4 linked regions of the Cellvibrio sp. PSBB006 genome follow. The protein of the gene in region 3 interacts with the protein of the main gene of each other region in a pairwise test. Links are inferred from orthologs where the notes say so. Each region holds a gene or a part of one and is shown on either strand. Other genes may lie near its edges.

The links.
Region 1: the proteins of CBR65_RS20245 (region 3) and ftsZ interact in binary tests that used the Escherichia coli proteins (3 or more experiments, as listed by UniProt). The link is inferred for Cellvibrio sp. PSBB006 from one-to-one orthologs.
Region 2: the proteins of CBR65_RS20245 (region 3) and CBR65_RS05565 interact in binary tests that used the Escherichia coli proteins (3 or more experiments, as listed by UniProt). The link is inferred for Cellvibrio sp. PSBB006 from one-to-one orthologs.
Region 4: the proteins of CBR65_RS20245 (region 3) and ftsA interact in binary tests that used the Escherichia coli proteins (3 or more experiments, as listed by UniProt). The link is inferred for Cellvibrio sp. PSBB006 from one-to-one orthologs.

Annotation. Positions count from the first base shown.
Region 1 is NZ_CP021382.1:1,995,821-1,998,724, reverse strand. Bases 1-2,848 are described here. They hold ftsZ (cell division protein FtsZ), read left to right. Parts: upstream 1-763; coding sequence 764-1,933; downstream 1,934-2,848. Other genes in these bases: lpxC (UDP-3-O-acyl-N-acetylglucosamine deacetylase), read left to right, coding at 2,325-2,848; ftsA (cell division protein FtsA), read left to right, coding at 1-706. Outside these bases: more of lpxC, read left to right, coding at 2,849-2,904. UniProt on the Escherichia coli protein: Essential cell division protein that forms a contractile ring structure (Z ring) at the future cell division site. The regulation of the ring assembly controls the timing and the location of cell division.
Region 2 is NZ_CP021382.1:1,347,216-1,350,034, reverse strand. The notes cover bases 55-2,817. They hold CBR65_RS05565 (helix-turn-helix domain-containing protein), read left to right. Parts: upstream 55-867; coding sequence 868-1,767; downstream 1,768-2,817. Other genes in these bases: ispG (flavodoxin-dependent (E)-4-hydroxy-3-methylbut-2-enyl-diphosphate synthase), read left to right, coding at 1,803-2,817; pilW (type IV pilus biogenesis/stability protein PilW), read left to right, coding at 78-860. Also shown: 23S rRNA (adenine(2503)-C(2))-methyltransferase RlmN, read left to right, coding at 1-46; more of ispG, read left to right, coding at 2,818-2,819.
Region 3 is NZ_CP021382.1:4,861,093-4,864,066, reverse strand. What follows is about bases 47-2,964. They hold CBR65_RS20245 (rod shape-determining protein), read right to left. Parts: upstream 2,063-2,964; coding sequence 1,031-2,062; downstream 47-1,030. Other genes in these bases: gatA (Asp-tRNA(Asn)/Glu-tRNA(Gln) amidotransferase subunit GatA), read left to right, coding at 2,841-2,964; gatC (Asp-tRNA(Asn)/Glu-tRNA(Gln) amidotransferase subunit GatC), read left to right, coding at 2,488-2,775; mreC (rod shape-determining protein MreC), read right to left, coding at 77-901; mreD (rod shape-determining protein MreD), read right to left, coding at 47-77. In the rest of the region: more of mreD, read right to left, coding at 1-46; more of gatA, read left to right, coding at 2,965-2,974. UniProt on the Escherichia coli protein: Forms membrane-associated dynamic filaments that are essential for cell shape determination. Acts by regulating cell wall synthesis and cell elongation, and thus cell shape.
Region 4 is NZ_CP021382.1:1,997,139-2,000,056, forward strand. The notes cover bases 1-2,862. They hold ftsA (cell division protein FtsA), read right to left. Parts: upstream 2,120-2,862; coding sequence 881-2,119; downstream 1-880. Other genes in these bases: ftsZ (cell division protein FtsZ), read right to left, coding at 1-823; CBR65_RS08255 (cell division protein FtsQ/DivIB), read right to left, coding at 2,160-2,862. Outside these bases: more of CBR65_RS08255, read right to left, coding at 2,863-2,918. UniProt on the Escherichia coli protein: Essential cell division protein that assists in the assembly of the Z ring. May serve as the principal membrane anchor for the Z ring.

The sequences.
Region 1 (2,904 bases), 2.9 Mb from region 3 along the record:
TGGTTTGGAAGTTGAAGATATTATCTTGGAACAATTGGCTTCAAGTTATGCCGTACTGACTGATGATGAAAAAGAATTGGGTGTTTGTGTGGTGGATATTGGCGGCGGTACCACTGACATTGCCATCTTTAAAGACGGTGCAATTCGCCATACGGGCGTGATCCCGATTGCCGGTGATCAGGTAACCAACGATATCGCTATGGCGCTGCGCACACCGACGCCTAATGCTGAAGAAATTAAAATTAAATATGCCTGCGCATTGGCAAAGTTAACCAGCCCGGATGAAACGATCAAAGTACCCAGTGTGGGAGATCGTCAACCACGCGATCTGTCCCGACAGGCATTGGCCGAAGTGGTGGAGCCGCGCTACGACGAATTGTTTACATTGGTGCAATCGGAATTGCGGCGCAGCGGTTATGAAGATTTGATTGCCGCCGGTATTGTCTTAACCGGTGGTACGTCGAAGATGGAAGGTGTTATTGAACTGGCGGAGGAAATTTTTCATATGCCCGTTCGTATTGGCGCACCACACGCCATTCGCGGTTTGACTGACATCGTGAATAATCCCATTTATTCCACCGGTGTCGGTTTGTTGATGTATGCAATGAAGCAACAACAGGAGGGCAGGGGAGCTGCGCATCATTCGAGGGAACAGCAGGGTTCGATTATCAGTCGGCTCAAGAAATTATTTCAAAGCAATTTTTAAACGCAACCAGGTTTTATTTTTTAACAGACACGTTCAAGGGAAAAAAGGGGTATTACTATGTTTGAATTAGTCGATAGCATTCAACAAAGTGCAGTTATCAAAGTTATCGGTGTTGGTGGTGGTGGCGGTAACGCCGTCAAACACATGATTGCCAATAACGTTGATGGTGTGGAATTTATCTGTGCAAATACTGACGCGCAAGCGCTGAAAGATATTGATGCACGCACCGTGTTACAACTGGGTAACTCCATGACCAAAGGGCTGGGTGCAGGTGCTAACCCGGAGGTAGGCCGGCAGGCAGCGCTGGAAGATCGCGAGCGTATTGCTGAGGTCCTGCGCGGTGCTGATATGGTATTTATTGCCGCAGGCATGGGTGGTGGTACCGGTACTGGTGGTGCACCGGTAGTGGCCGAAGTTGCGCGCGACCTGGGAATTCTGACGGTTGCGGTGGTCACCAAACCCTTCCCGTTCGAAGGCCGCAAACGTATGGCTATTGCCGACGCCGGTATTCGTGAACTGCAGGAGCGCGTGGATTCGTTAATCACCATTCCCAATGAAAAATTGTTGGCGGTGTTGGGTAAGTCAACCAGCCTGCTTGATGCGTTTAAAGCCGCTAACAATGTATTGCTCGGCGCGGTGCAAGGTATTGCCGATCTGATTATCCGTCCCGGCATGATCAACGTCGACTTCGCTGACGTTCGCACCGTGATGTCTGAAATGGGCATGGCGATGATGGGCACCGGTCGTGCAACAGGTGAAAATCGCGCACGCGAAGCAGCCGAAGCGGCAATTCGCAGCCCGCTGCTGGAAGACGTTAATCTGCAAGGTGCGCGCGGTATTCTGGTAAATATCACTGCCGGTATTGATCTGTCGCTCGGCGAATACTCTGAAGTGGGTAACACTATTGAAGAATTTGCATCCGCTGATGCGACTGTAGTGGTTGGTACGGTAATCGATCCAGAGATGAGCAACGAGCTTCGCGTGACTGTTGTGGCAACTGGTTTGGGTGCGGCGGCTACCGCAGCGGTTAAAGAAACCAAACCTGCGCCCACAAAAGTCATCGTGGATAACACGCGTCGTTCCAATGGTCAGATTGATTACAGCGCATTGGATCGTCCGGCGCACTTGCGCGCCAACAGTCATTCTTCGGCGGCTGTTGCACCGATGGCAGAAAAGGATCTTGAATATCTCGATATTCCGGCATTCTTGCGTCGCCAGGCGGATTGATCGATTGGATGTAGTGGTAATGAATGTCGCGAGTCTCAGTCGCCGCTGACGGACGACTTGAAAATTGCCTTTACCGGCACCACAACTCGTCAATGAACGTGTCTGAGTTAGTGGTCCGGTATGCGTAAAAAGCGCAGGGCAGTACTATTTTTAGCGGACAGGGACCAGGTTCGCTAAAGATTGATTTTTCCTATAGGCCGCTTAGCTGGCGACCTGCGACATATATTGGTAACATGACTTGCTTTTTTGAACGGGATTACTTTTGGTTAGACTGCGGGACATCAATAAGGATATCGCGAGTATGACGGCAAAAAATTTACGTCGCGTACACGCCAAAGTCACCTTGGGTACACTTGCTAATCTAGCTAACAGGTAGGGCTAACACAAAGCAATGATCAGACAACGAACACTTAAGAATGCCATTCGCGCGACCGGCGTTGGGTTACACACCGGCCAAAAGATTTATTTGACTCTGCTTCCCGCTCCTGTGGATGCGGGTATCCTGTTTCGCCGGGTGGATCTTGACCCTGTGGTGGAGATCGAAGCGAAGGCAGAAAATGTCGGTGATACGACGCTGTCGACGACCCTGATGAATGGCGACGTCCGCGTATCAACAGTCGAGCATTTGCTTTCTGCCATGGCTGGTCTGGGTATTGATAACGCTATTGTTGAAGTCAGCGCCCCGGAAGTCCCTATTATGGATGGCAGTGCTGGCCCTTTTGTTTTTCTGATCCAATCTGCTGGTATTCAAGAGCAACCAGCAGCGAAAAAATTCATCCGCATCAAAAAGCCCGTCACGGTGCAGGATGGCGATAAAATTGCCAGTTTCCTGCCATTTGAAGGCTTTAAAGTCACTTTCTCTATCGATTTCGATCACCCGGTTTTTCAGGGGCGTACCCTTGAAACGTCGGTGGATTTTTCCAGTACGTCTTTTGTAAAAGAAGTTAGTCGCGCGCGCACTTTCGGTTTTA
Region 2 (2,819 bases), 3.5 Mb from region 3 along the record:
CGCACGTTTTGATGAAGCTCAACCGGTAAAAATAATCGCACAATAATTGCAGGTTGAATCGTAGACTGGAGAAAACAATGCAACACAACTTGATGTTTGCCATCGTCACACGTCTATTGGTCCTGATGAGTATTCTGATGTTATCTGCCTGTGTCACCGAGATGGAAGGGCGCAGGGTTTCCAGTGTTGATGAAGAAAAAGCATTGGAGTTGCACATAAAATTAGCGTCCGGCTATGTGCAAAAGAAAAATCGGGAATCGGCTCGGCATCACCTGAAAAAAGCGTTTGAAATTGATAAAAATTCTACCGGTGCTTCCGCTGTGTTAGCGCGCTTATATGAATTAGAGGGCGAGCCCAAACTGGCCGAAGAACAATATCGCCGCGTTCTGCGGCAGGACAACAGTTTTACTGAAGCACGTAACTATTTTGGTCTGTTTCTCTACCGTGCAAAACGTTATGAAGAAGCCTTCGAGCAATTTGAAATAGCGGGTGAAGATCTTGCTTACACAGATCGCGCTGAGGTGTTGGTCAATGTCGGGCGAACGGCAGCCAAGCTGGGTAATACAGCACGAGCGGAAAGCGCTTTCGCTCATGCCAATTTGTTGAACAACAAATTGGCGGCACCTTACATCGAACTGGCGGAACTTAATTTCCAAAAGAAAGAGTACGCGGAATCCAAACGTTTTCTTGATCAATATGCCATCCTGCGCAATCACACGGCGCGCAGTTTATTACTCGGTATTCGGATTGAGCGTATCTTCGGTAATAAAGACAAAGAGGCCAGCTATGCCTTGTTGCTGAAAAACCGTTATCCCTATTCCAAAGAGTATCTGGAATATAAACAGACGATGAGTTATTGAGCTGCCAATGACTGAATTTGAACAAGCCACAGACGACGTTCCAAATACGCCGGTATCGCCGGGTACCATGTTGCTGCAAGCGCGTGAGCGCGCGGGTATAACGCAGGAACAGGTCGCGCGCGAGTTGCATATTACGGTAACCAAGGTGAAGTCCATCGAGAGCGATGATTACCTTCGTTTAAATACCGATACGTTTATTCGCGGTTATCTGCGGGCATATGCCAATTTTCTTAAGATCGACAGCGCACCGATTATTGTTGCCTATCAGCAACATGCCGCCGCGCAGGGCTTGGTGACTGAACCTCAGTACCCGATCAGCAAAGAAGCGCCCACGAGAAAATTATGGGTGTTCGTGTCTTTGCTTATTCTGTTGCTCGCCGGCTTATGGCTGATTTCTGTCTGGTTTTTTGATAACCAGGTGGAGCGTCCGGTCGTGGTACCCCCGGCTGTAGTTCCATCGGCTGTGGTTCCGTCAGCTTCAGTGCCGCAGACCGCTACGCCGGTTCAACCGGTAGCTGAATCCGTTGAAGAGCGAACATCTGCGGTAGATGCCGCACCCGGCAGCGTTGAGGGTGCTGATGCGGCAGAAACAACGACAACAGACGAGCCCGCCGTTGAAGAAGCACCAGAGGAAGCGGCATCCGTTGTTGCGCCAACAGAGCGCACCCTGGATCGGTTAGAGCTGAGCTTTGCCGAAGAATGTTGGCTTGAGGTGAGTGATGCACAAGGCGATGTACTGGCTACTGAGTTGCAGCGGCCGGGCAGCAGTGTTTCGCTATTGGGAGTAGCACCATTCAGTGTAAAACTTGGCAACGCGCCAGCAGTGAGGGTGACGCTCAACGGCGATGAAGTAGCGATTAACCCATCGGCCGGAACCAAGGTAATGACCATTAGTGTAGGTGAGTAGCATGATGTTATTGCAGTCTGTACGCGGTGATCGATATGCATTGTGAGTCGCCAATAAAACGTCGCAAGTCGCGGCAAATCATGGTGGGTAATGTACCTGTGGGTGGCGATGCGCCCATTTCTGTGCAAAGTATGACCAACACAGAAACCACGGATGTCGCTGCTACGGTGGAGCAGATAAATCGCATTCAAAAAGCCGGCGCTGATATCGTGCGCGTCTCAGTGCCGTCGATGGAAGCCGCCGAAGCATTTGGTGAAATTCGTAAGCAAGTGAACATTCCGCTGGTGGCGGATATTCACTTCGACTATCGCATTGCCCTGCGGGTGGCAGATCTGGGTGTGGATTGTTTGCGCATTAATCCCGGCAACATCGGCCGCGAGAAACGTATTCGTGCTGTTGTCGACAAGGCGCGTGATATGAATATTCCCATTCGTATCGGTGTTAACGCGGGTTCACTGGAAAAAGACCTGCAAAAAAAATACGGCGAACCCACACCGGAAGCCTTGGTTGAATCGGCAATGCGCCATGTGGATATTCTTGATCAGCTGAATTTTTACGATTTTAAAGTTAGCGTAAAGGCCTCCGATGTATTCATGGCGGTGGCTGCTTATCGTCAATTGGCAACGCGTATTGATCAACCCTTGCATCTCGGTATTACCGAAGCCGGTGGTTTGCGCTCCGGCACGGTGAAGTCTGCGGTGGGACTCGGCGCGCTGCTGATGGATGGTATCGGTGATACTATCCGCATTTCTCTGGCTGCTGATCCGGTAGAAGAAATCAAGGTCGGTTGGGATCTACTCAAAAGCCTCAAGTTACGCAGTAAGGGCGTTAACTTTATCGCCTGTCCCAGTTGTTCAAGACAAAATTTTGATGTGATCAAAACCATGAACGAGCTTGAGCAACGTGTGGAGGATATTACGGTGCCGCTTGATGTCGCGGTTATCGGGTGCGTGGTTAATGGCCCAGGCGAAGCTAAAGAAGCTGATCTCGGCTTGGCGGGCGGTACACCGAATAATTTGATTTATATCGATGGCGAGCCGAACCAGAAGTTG
Region 3 (2,974 bases):
GGGTAAACAGCGAGCAGCAACGCCAGGATAAAGGTCGCAGCAATAACAACCTGGGTTTGATATCTGGCCGGCAGCATCAGGGGGTATTTTCCCGCGAATCAAAGACCAGCAGGACATGACGGCTGCGATCCAGACGCGCCATAGGACGAGCGATAACCGTAGCAAAGGCCTGACCGGGGTCGCGCTCAATGCTTTCCACTTCCGCCACCGGATAGCCCACAGGAAAACGTTTACCCAGTCCGGAACTGACCAGGAGATCGCCTTCGCGGATATCGGTGGTATTGGAAACGTGGCGCAAACGCAGCCGATTGAGATCGCCCGTACCTTCTGCAATCGCCCGCACCCCGTTGCGATTTACCTGCACGGGCAAGGCGTGGGTCGCATCAGAGATTAATAATGCGCGACTGCTGTGTTCACTGACCTCGGTAACCTGCCCCATCAGACCAAAGGCATCCAGCACCGGCTGGCCAATAAATACACCCTCGCTGTTACCACGATTGATCACCACGGTATGACTCAGGGGGTTGGGAGAAACACCGATCAACTCGGCAACCAGCACGCTGTCCTGCAAGATATCCGTCGCGTTCATCAGTTGACGCAGACGCACGTTTTCAGCGGCAAGCGCAGCCATTTGCTGGAGCTTACGCTGGTGAATCAGCAATTCTGTTTTCAGAGTTTCGTTTTCAAGTGCCAGTTCGCGACGGGATACGAAGGTGTTCTGACGCCATACATCCAGACGATGAGGTATATCCGTGAGCTGATAAAAAGGAACCGCGAGGACACTGAGTTGCTGACGCACCGGCGCCAGCCAATTGGTATAGATGCTGATAAAGATCAGGGCGATCATCAGCACAATAAATATCAACGCCCGCGACGTCCCCGCAGAACCTTTTGTGAACAGAGGTTTAATGGCAAGTTCTCCCGTTTAGCGAGGGAGCGGTAGGTACCGCCCCAAGACAACAGGTTATAGGAATTGGAGACCGACAATCCTGCGCACACCTGTTACATGACTATCGGTTGACGCTATGAATCAGGATGACAACAGGTCGATACGTTTGTCATTCATCTCCATTGCCATACCGCCACCACGGGCCACGCAGGTCAGCGGATCATCGGCAATGATAAAAGGTAGTCCGGTTTCGTTGGATAACAAGCGATCAATATCGCGCAACAGGGCGCCGCCGCCGGTTAATACCACGCCACTTTCGGCAATATCCGACGCCAATTCAGGCGGAGATTGCTCCAGCGCGCTCTTGACCGCCTGGACAATACCGGCCAGAGGATCTTGCAGGGCTTCGAGGACTTCATCACTGTTCAGGGTAAAGCTGCGCGGCACCCCTTCTGCTAGATTGCGACCGCGCACATCGATTTCGCGCATCTCACTGCCGGCAAAAGCACAACCGATTTCCTGCTTGATGCGTTCCGCTGTTGCGTCACCGATAACACTGCCGTAGTTACGACGCACATAATTAACGATAGCCTCATCGAAACGATCGCCACCAATTCGCACGGAATCGGAATACACTACGCCATTCAGGGAGATGACGGCGATTTCGGTGGTACCGCCGCCGATATCCACCACCATGGAACCGCTGGCTTCTGCAACCTTCAAACCAGCACCGATAGCCGCCGCCATAGGCTCTTCGATCAAACGTACCTCACGGGCACCGGCGCCCATGGCTGATTCACGGATAGCACGTTTTTCAACTTCGGTGGAGAGACAGGGGACACTGATCAGGACGCGGGGGCTGGGGCTGAACCAACTGTTTTCGTGGACCTTGCGGATAAAGTGTTGCAGCATTTTCTCGGTAACCTGGAAGTCGGCAATCACACCGTCTTTCAATGGGCGAATGGCGGTAATGTTGCCAGGGGTACGACCGAGCATGCGTTTGGCTTCTGCACCGACGGCTTCCACAATCTTGTGACCATTGTGGTGGCGAATGGCCACAACCGAGGGCTCGTTGAGTACGATGCCGCGTCCGCGAACATAGATCAGGGTGTTGGCAGTGCCGAGGTCAATGGAGAGATCGTTGGAAAAAGCTCCGCGCAGGTGTTTTAACATGAGTTGACGAGACCTTAATATTCTGTATCTGCACACCTCGGCAAGAGCACATCAATTAGTAAAAACTGATCTTGCATCTGCCGATAGTCAATGCAGTTATCTAATAAAAATCATTGGGTAAAAAATCCGGGGCCAGTCGGTTAACTGAGGTTCATCCAGAACTTGAATTTGACCGAACCAACCTGAATAAATTCGCCGAGGGAGCAGCAATTATTTTTTGCCCGTCACCCATTATTTTTCTGGTTGACAAACAAAATCTGCGAAGCGCTCACAGGTGCTGGCACTCTATCAACGAGAGGGATTTAGGGCAAGGCGCAAATGTGATAAGTTTAGCGCCCATTTTGACAAGATGCGTTTTTTTCTCACGTTATTCGACCTTTTTAACGAATAGTTAGCGGTCGACGTTCTCTGGAGTGAACCTGACAATGGCTGTAGACCGTTCCGATATTGCAAAACTGGCCGAGCTGGCGCGCATCGCTATCTCTGAAAATACTGCTGACCAGGTGGCCAATAGCATCTCCGATGTACTCGCATTGGTCGATCAATTGCAAGCCGTCAATACTGATGGCGTTGTCCCCATGGCTCACCCGCTGGACGCTGTCCAACGCCTGCGCGCCGACGACATAACTGAACCCAATCAACGTGAGCAGTTCCAGGCCATCGCCCCGGCAACCCAGGATGGTCTCTATCTGGTACCCCAGGTGATCGAATAAACCCTCATTGACCCCAGCCTGCTGGCAAATTTTGCCAGTCCATGAATGACCAGGAATCTTTTGCAATGCATCAATTTACCATTGCCGAGTTGACCCAGGGCCTGCGCCGCAAGGACTTCTCCAGCACCGAACTCACCCAGCATTATCTCGACCGTATCGCGCGGCTGGATAAAACCTACAACAGTTACATCACCGTCAC
Region 4 (2,918 bases), 2.9 Mb from region 3 along the record:
CGCCGAGCGACAGATCAATACCGGCAGTGATATTTACCAGAATACCGCGCGCACCTTGCAGATTAACGTCTTCCAGCAGCGGGCTGCGAATTGCCGCTTCGGCTGCTTCGCGTGCGCGATTTTCACCTGTTGCACGACCGGTGCCCATCATCGCCATGCCCATTTCAGACATCACGGTGCGAACGTCAGCGAAGTCGACGTTGATCATGCCGGGACGGATAATCAGATCGGCAATACCTTGCACCGCGCCGAGCAATACATTGTTAGCGGCTTTAAACGCATCAAGCAGGCTGGTTGACTTACCCAACACCGCCAACAATTTTTCATTGGGAATGGTGATTAACGAATCCACGCGCTCCTGCAGTTCACGAATACCGGCGTCGGCAATAGCCATACGTTTGCGGCCTTCGAACGGGAAGGGTTTGGTGACCACCGCAACCGTCAGAATTCCCAGGTCGCGCGCAACTTCGGCCACTACCGGTGCACCACCAGTACCGGTACCACCACCCATGCCTGCGGCAATAAATACCATATCAGCACCGCGCAGGACCTCAGCAATACGCTCGCGATCTTCCAGCGCTGCCTGCCGGCCTACCTCCGGGTTAGCACCTGCACCCAGCCCTTTGGTCATGGAGTTACCCAGTTGTAACACGGTGCGTGCATCAATATCTTTCAGCGCTTGCGCGTCAGTATTTGCACAGATAAATTCCACACCATCAACGTTATTGGCAATCATGTGTTTGACGGCGTTACCGCCACCACCACCAACACCGATAACTTTGATAACTGCACTTTGTTGAATGCTATCGACTAATTCAAACATAGTAATACCCCTTTTTTCCCTTGAACGTGTCTGTTAAAAAATAAAACCTGGTTGCGTTTAAAAATTGCTTTGAAATAATTTCTTGAGCCGACTGATAATCGAACCCTGCTGTTCCCTCGAATGATGCGCAGCTCCCCTGCCCTCCTGTTGTTGCTTCATTGCATACATCAACAAACCGACACCGGTGGAATAAATGGGATTATTCACGATGTCAGTCAAACCGCGAATGGCGTGTGGTGCGCCAATACGAACGGGCATATGAAAAATTTCCTCCGCCAGTTCAATAACACCTTCCATCTTCGACGTACCACCGGTTAAGACAATACCGGCGGCAATCAAATCTTCATAACCGCTGCGCCGCAATTCCGATTGCACCAATGTAAACAATTCGTCGTAGCGCGGCTCCACCACTTCGGCCAATGCCTGTCGGGACAGATCGCGTGGTTGACGATCTCCCACACTGGGTACTTTGATCGTTTCATCCGGGCTGGTTAACTTTGCCAATGCGCAGGCATATTTAATTTTAATTTCTTCAGCATTAGGCGTCGGTGTGCGCAGCGCCATAGCGATATCGTTGGTTACCTGATCACCGGCAATCGGGATCACGCCCGTATGGCGAATTGCACCGTCTTTAAAGATGGCAATGTCAGTGGTACCGCCGCCAATATCCACCACACAAACACCCAATTCTTTTTCATCATCAGTCAGTACGGCATAACTTGAAGCCAATTGTTCCAAGATAATATCTTCAACTTCCAAACCACACCGACGAATACATTTTTCAATATTTTGCGCCGCATTGACTGCGCAAGTCACCAGATGCACTTTTGCTTCCAGGCGCACACCGGACATCCCCAAAGGCTCTTTCACACCGTCCTGGTCATCAATTAAAAATTCCTGCGGCAGGATGTGCAGAATTTTCTGGTCCGCTGGAATAGCCACGGCCTGTGCTGCATCAATTACACGATCCAGATCCTGCGGAAACACTTCACGATCCTTGATCGCCACGATACCGTGAGAATTCAGGCTGCGAATGTGGCTGCCCGCGATACCCGCGTAGACCGAGTGAATCTGGCAACCAGCCATCAACTCCGCTTCTTCAATAGCGCGCTGGATCGAAAGCACCGTGGATTCGATATTTACCACCACACCTTTTTTCAAACCGCTGGAGCGATGCGATCCGATACCGACAATTTCCAGGCGTCCTTCGGGCGTGATGGCCCCCACAAGCGCCACCACCTTGGATGTACCTATATCCAGGCCAACAATCATTTTGTTGTCACCAGCATTTGCCATTGGCGTAACCTCTTTTTAAATCATTCCAACCTTTGAATGATCACATCGATTTAATGTAATTTTTTTTCGCTTCTGAATCCGGCGACCATTGCACCGCAACGCCGTTGGTATAGCGCACATCAATTGCTGTAACGTCTTGCCAGACCTCGCTCAGGTGTTGGTCGTAGACCGTCATAAAGCGGCGCATTTTTTCCATCACCTGATCCCGACCAATGGCCACTTCCACATCACCTTTCAACATCAATCGCCAGGACTTTTTGCTATCACACTTCAACTCGATAACGTCCAGACCACGCGAGCGCAACAACTGCGATAAATCCTGATATTGCTGCATAATCTTGCTGGCATCAGCGGCGTTGCCTTGCAATAAGGGTAACGCCGCCAATGCATCAATATTGTCAACCTGCACCAACTCGCCGCGCTGGTTTAAAAAACCGTCTGTACCCCATCGCGCAATTGGCTGCTCCTCGGTGATGCGTACTTCCAGCGCATCGGGCCAACGTCGCGCCAGGGCGGCGTGCTCAACCCAGGGTTCACTTTCCAATGCCGTTTTCATGCGCATTAAATCCAGCTGCAAAAAATCTTCATTGATCTCTGCACTGATTAACGCCATAGCTCGCTCCTTGCTGATGTAATGAAAGTCACCCTCCACCATCACGCTGGCCAGCGGTCGATCAACCAGTTCCGCCACAGGCTCAGCGACAAAATACAGCGCTAATCCCAGCGCTCCGACTATCAAAACCAATCCCACTAAACGTCTTGACCAACGACCGGCATTGTCATTGTTGTTGTCGCCCAA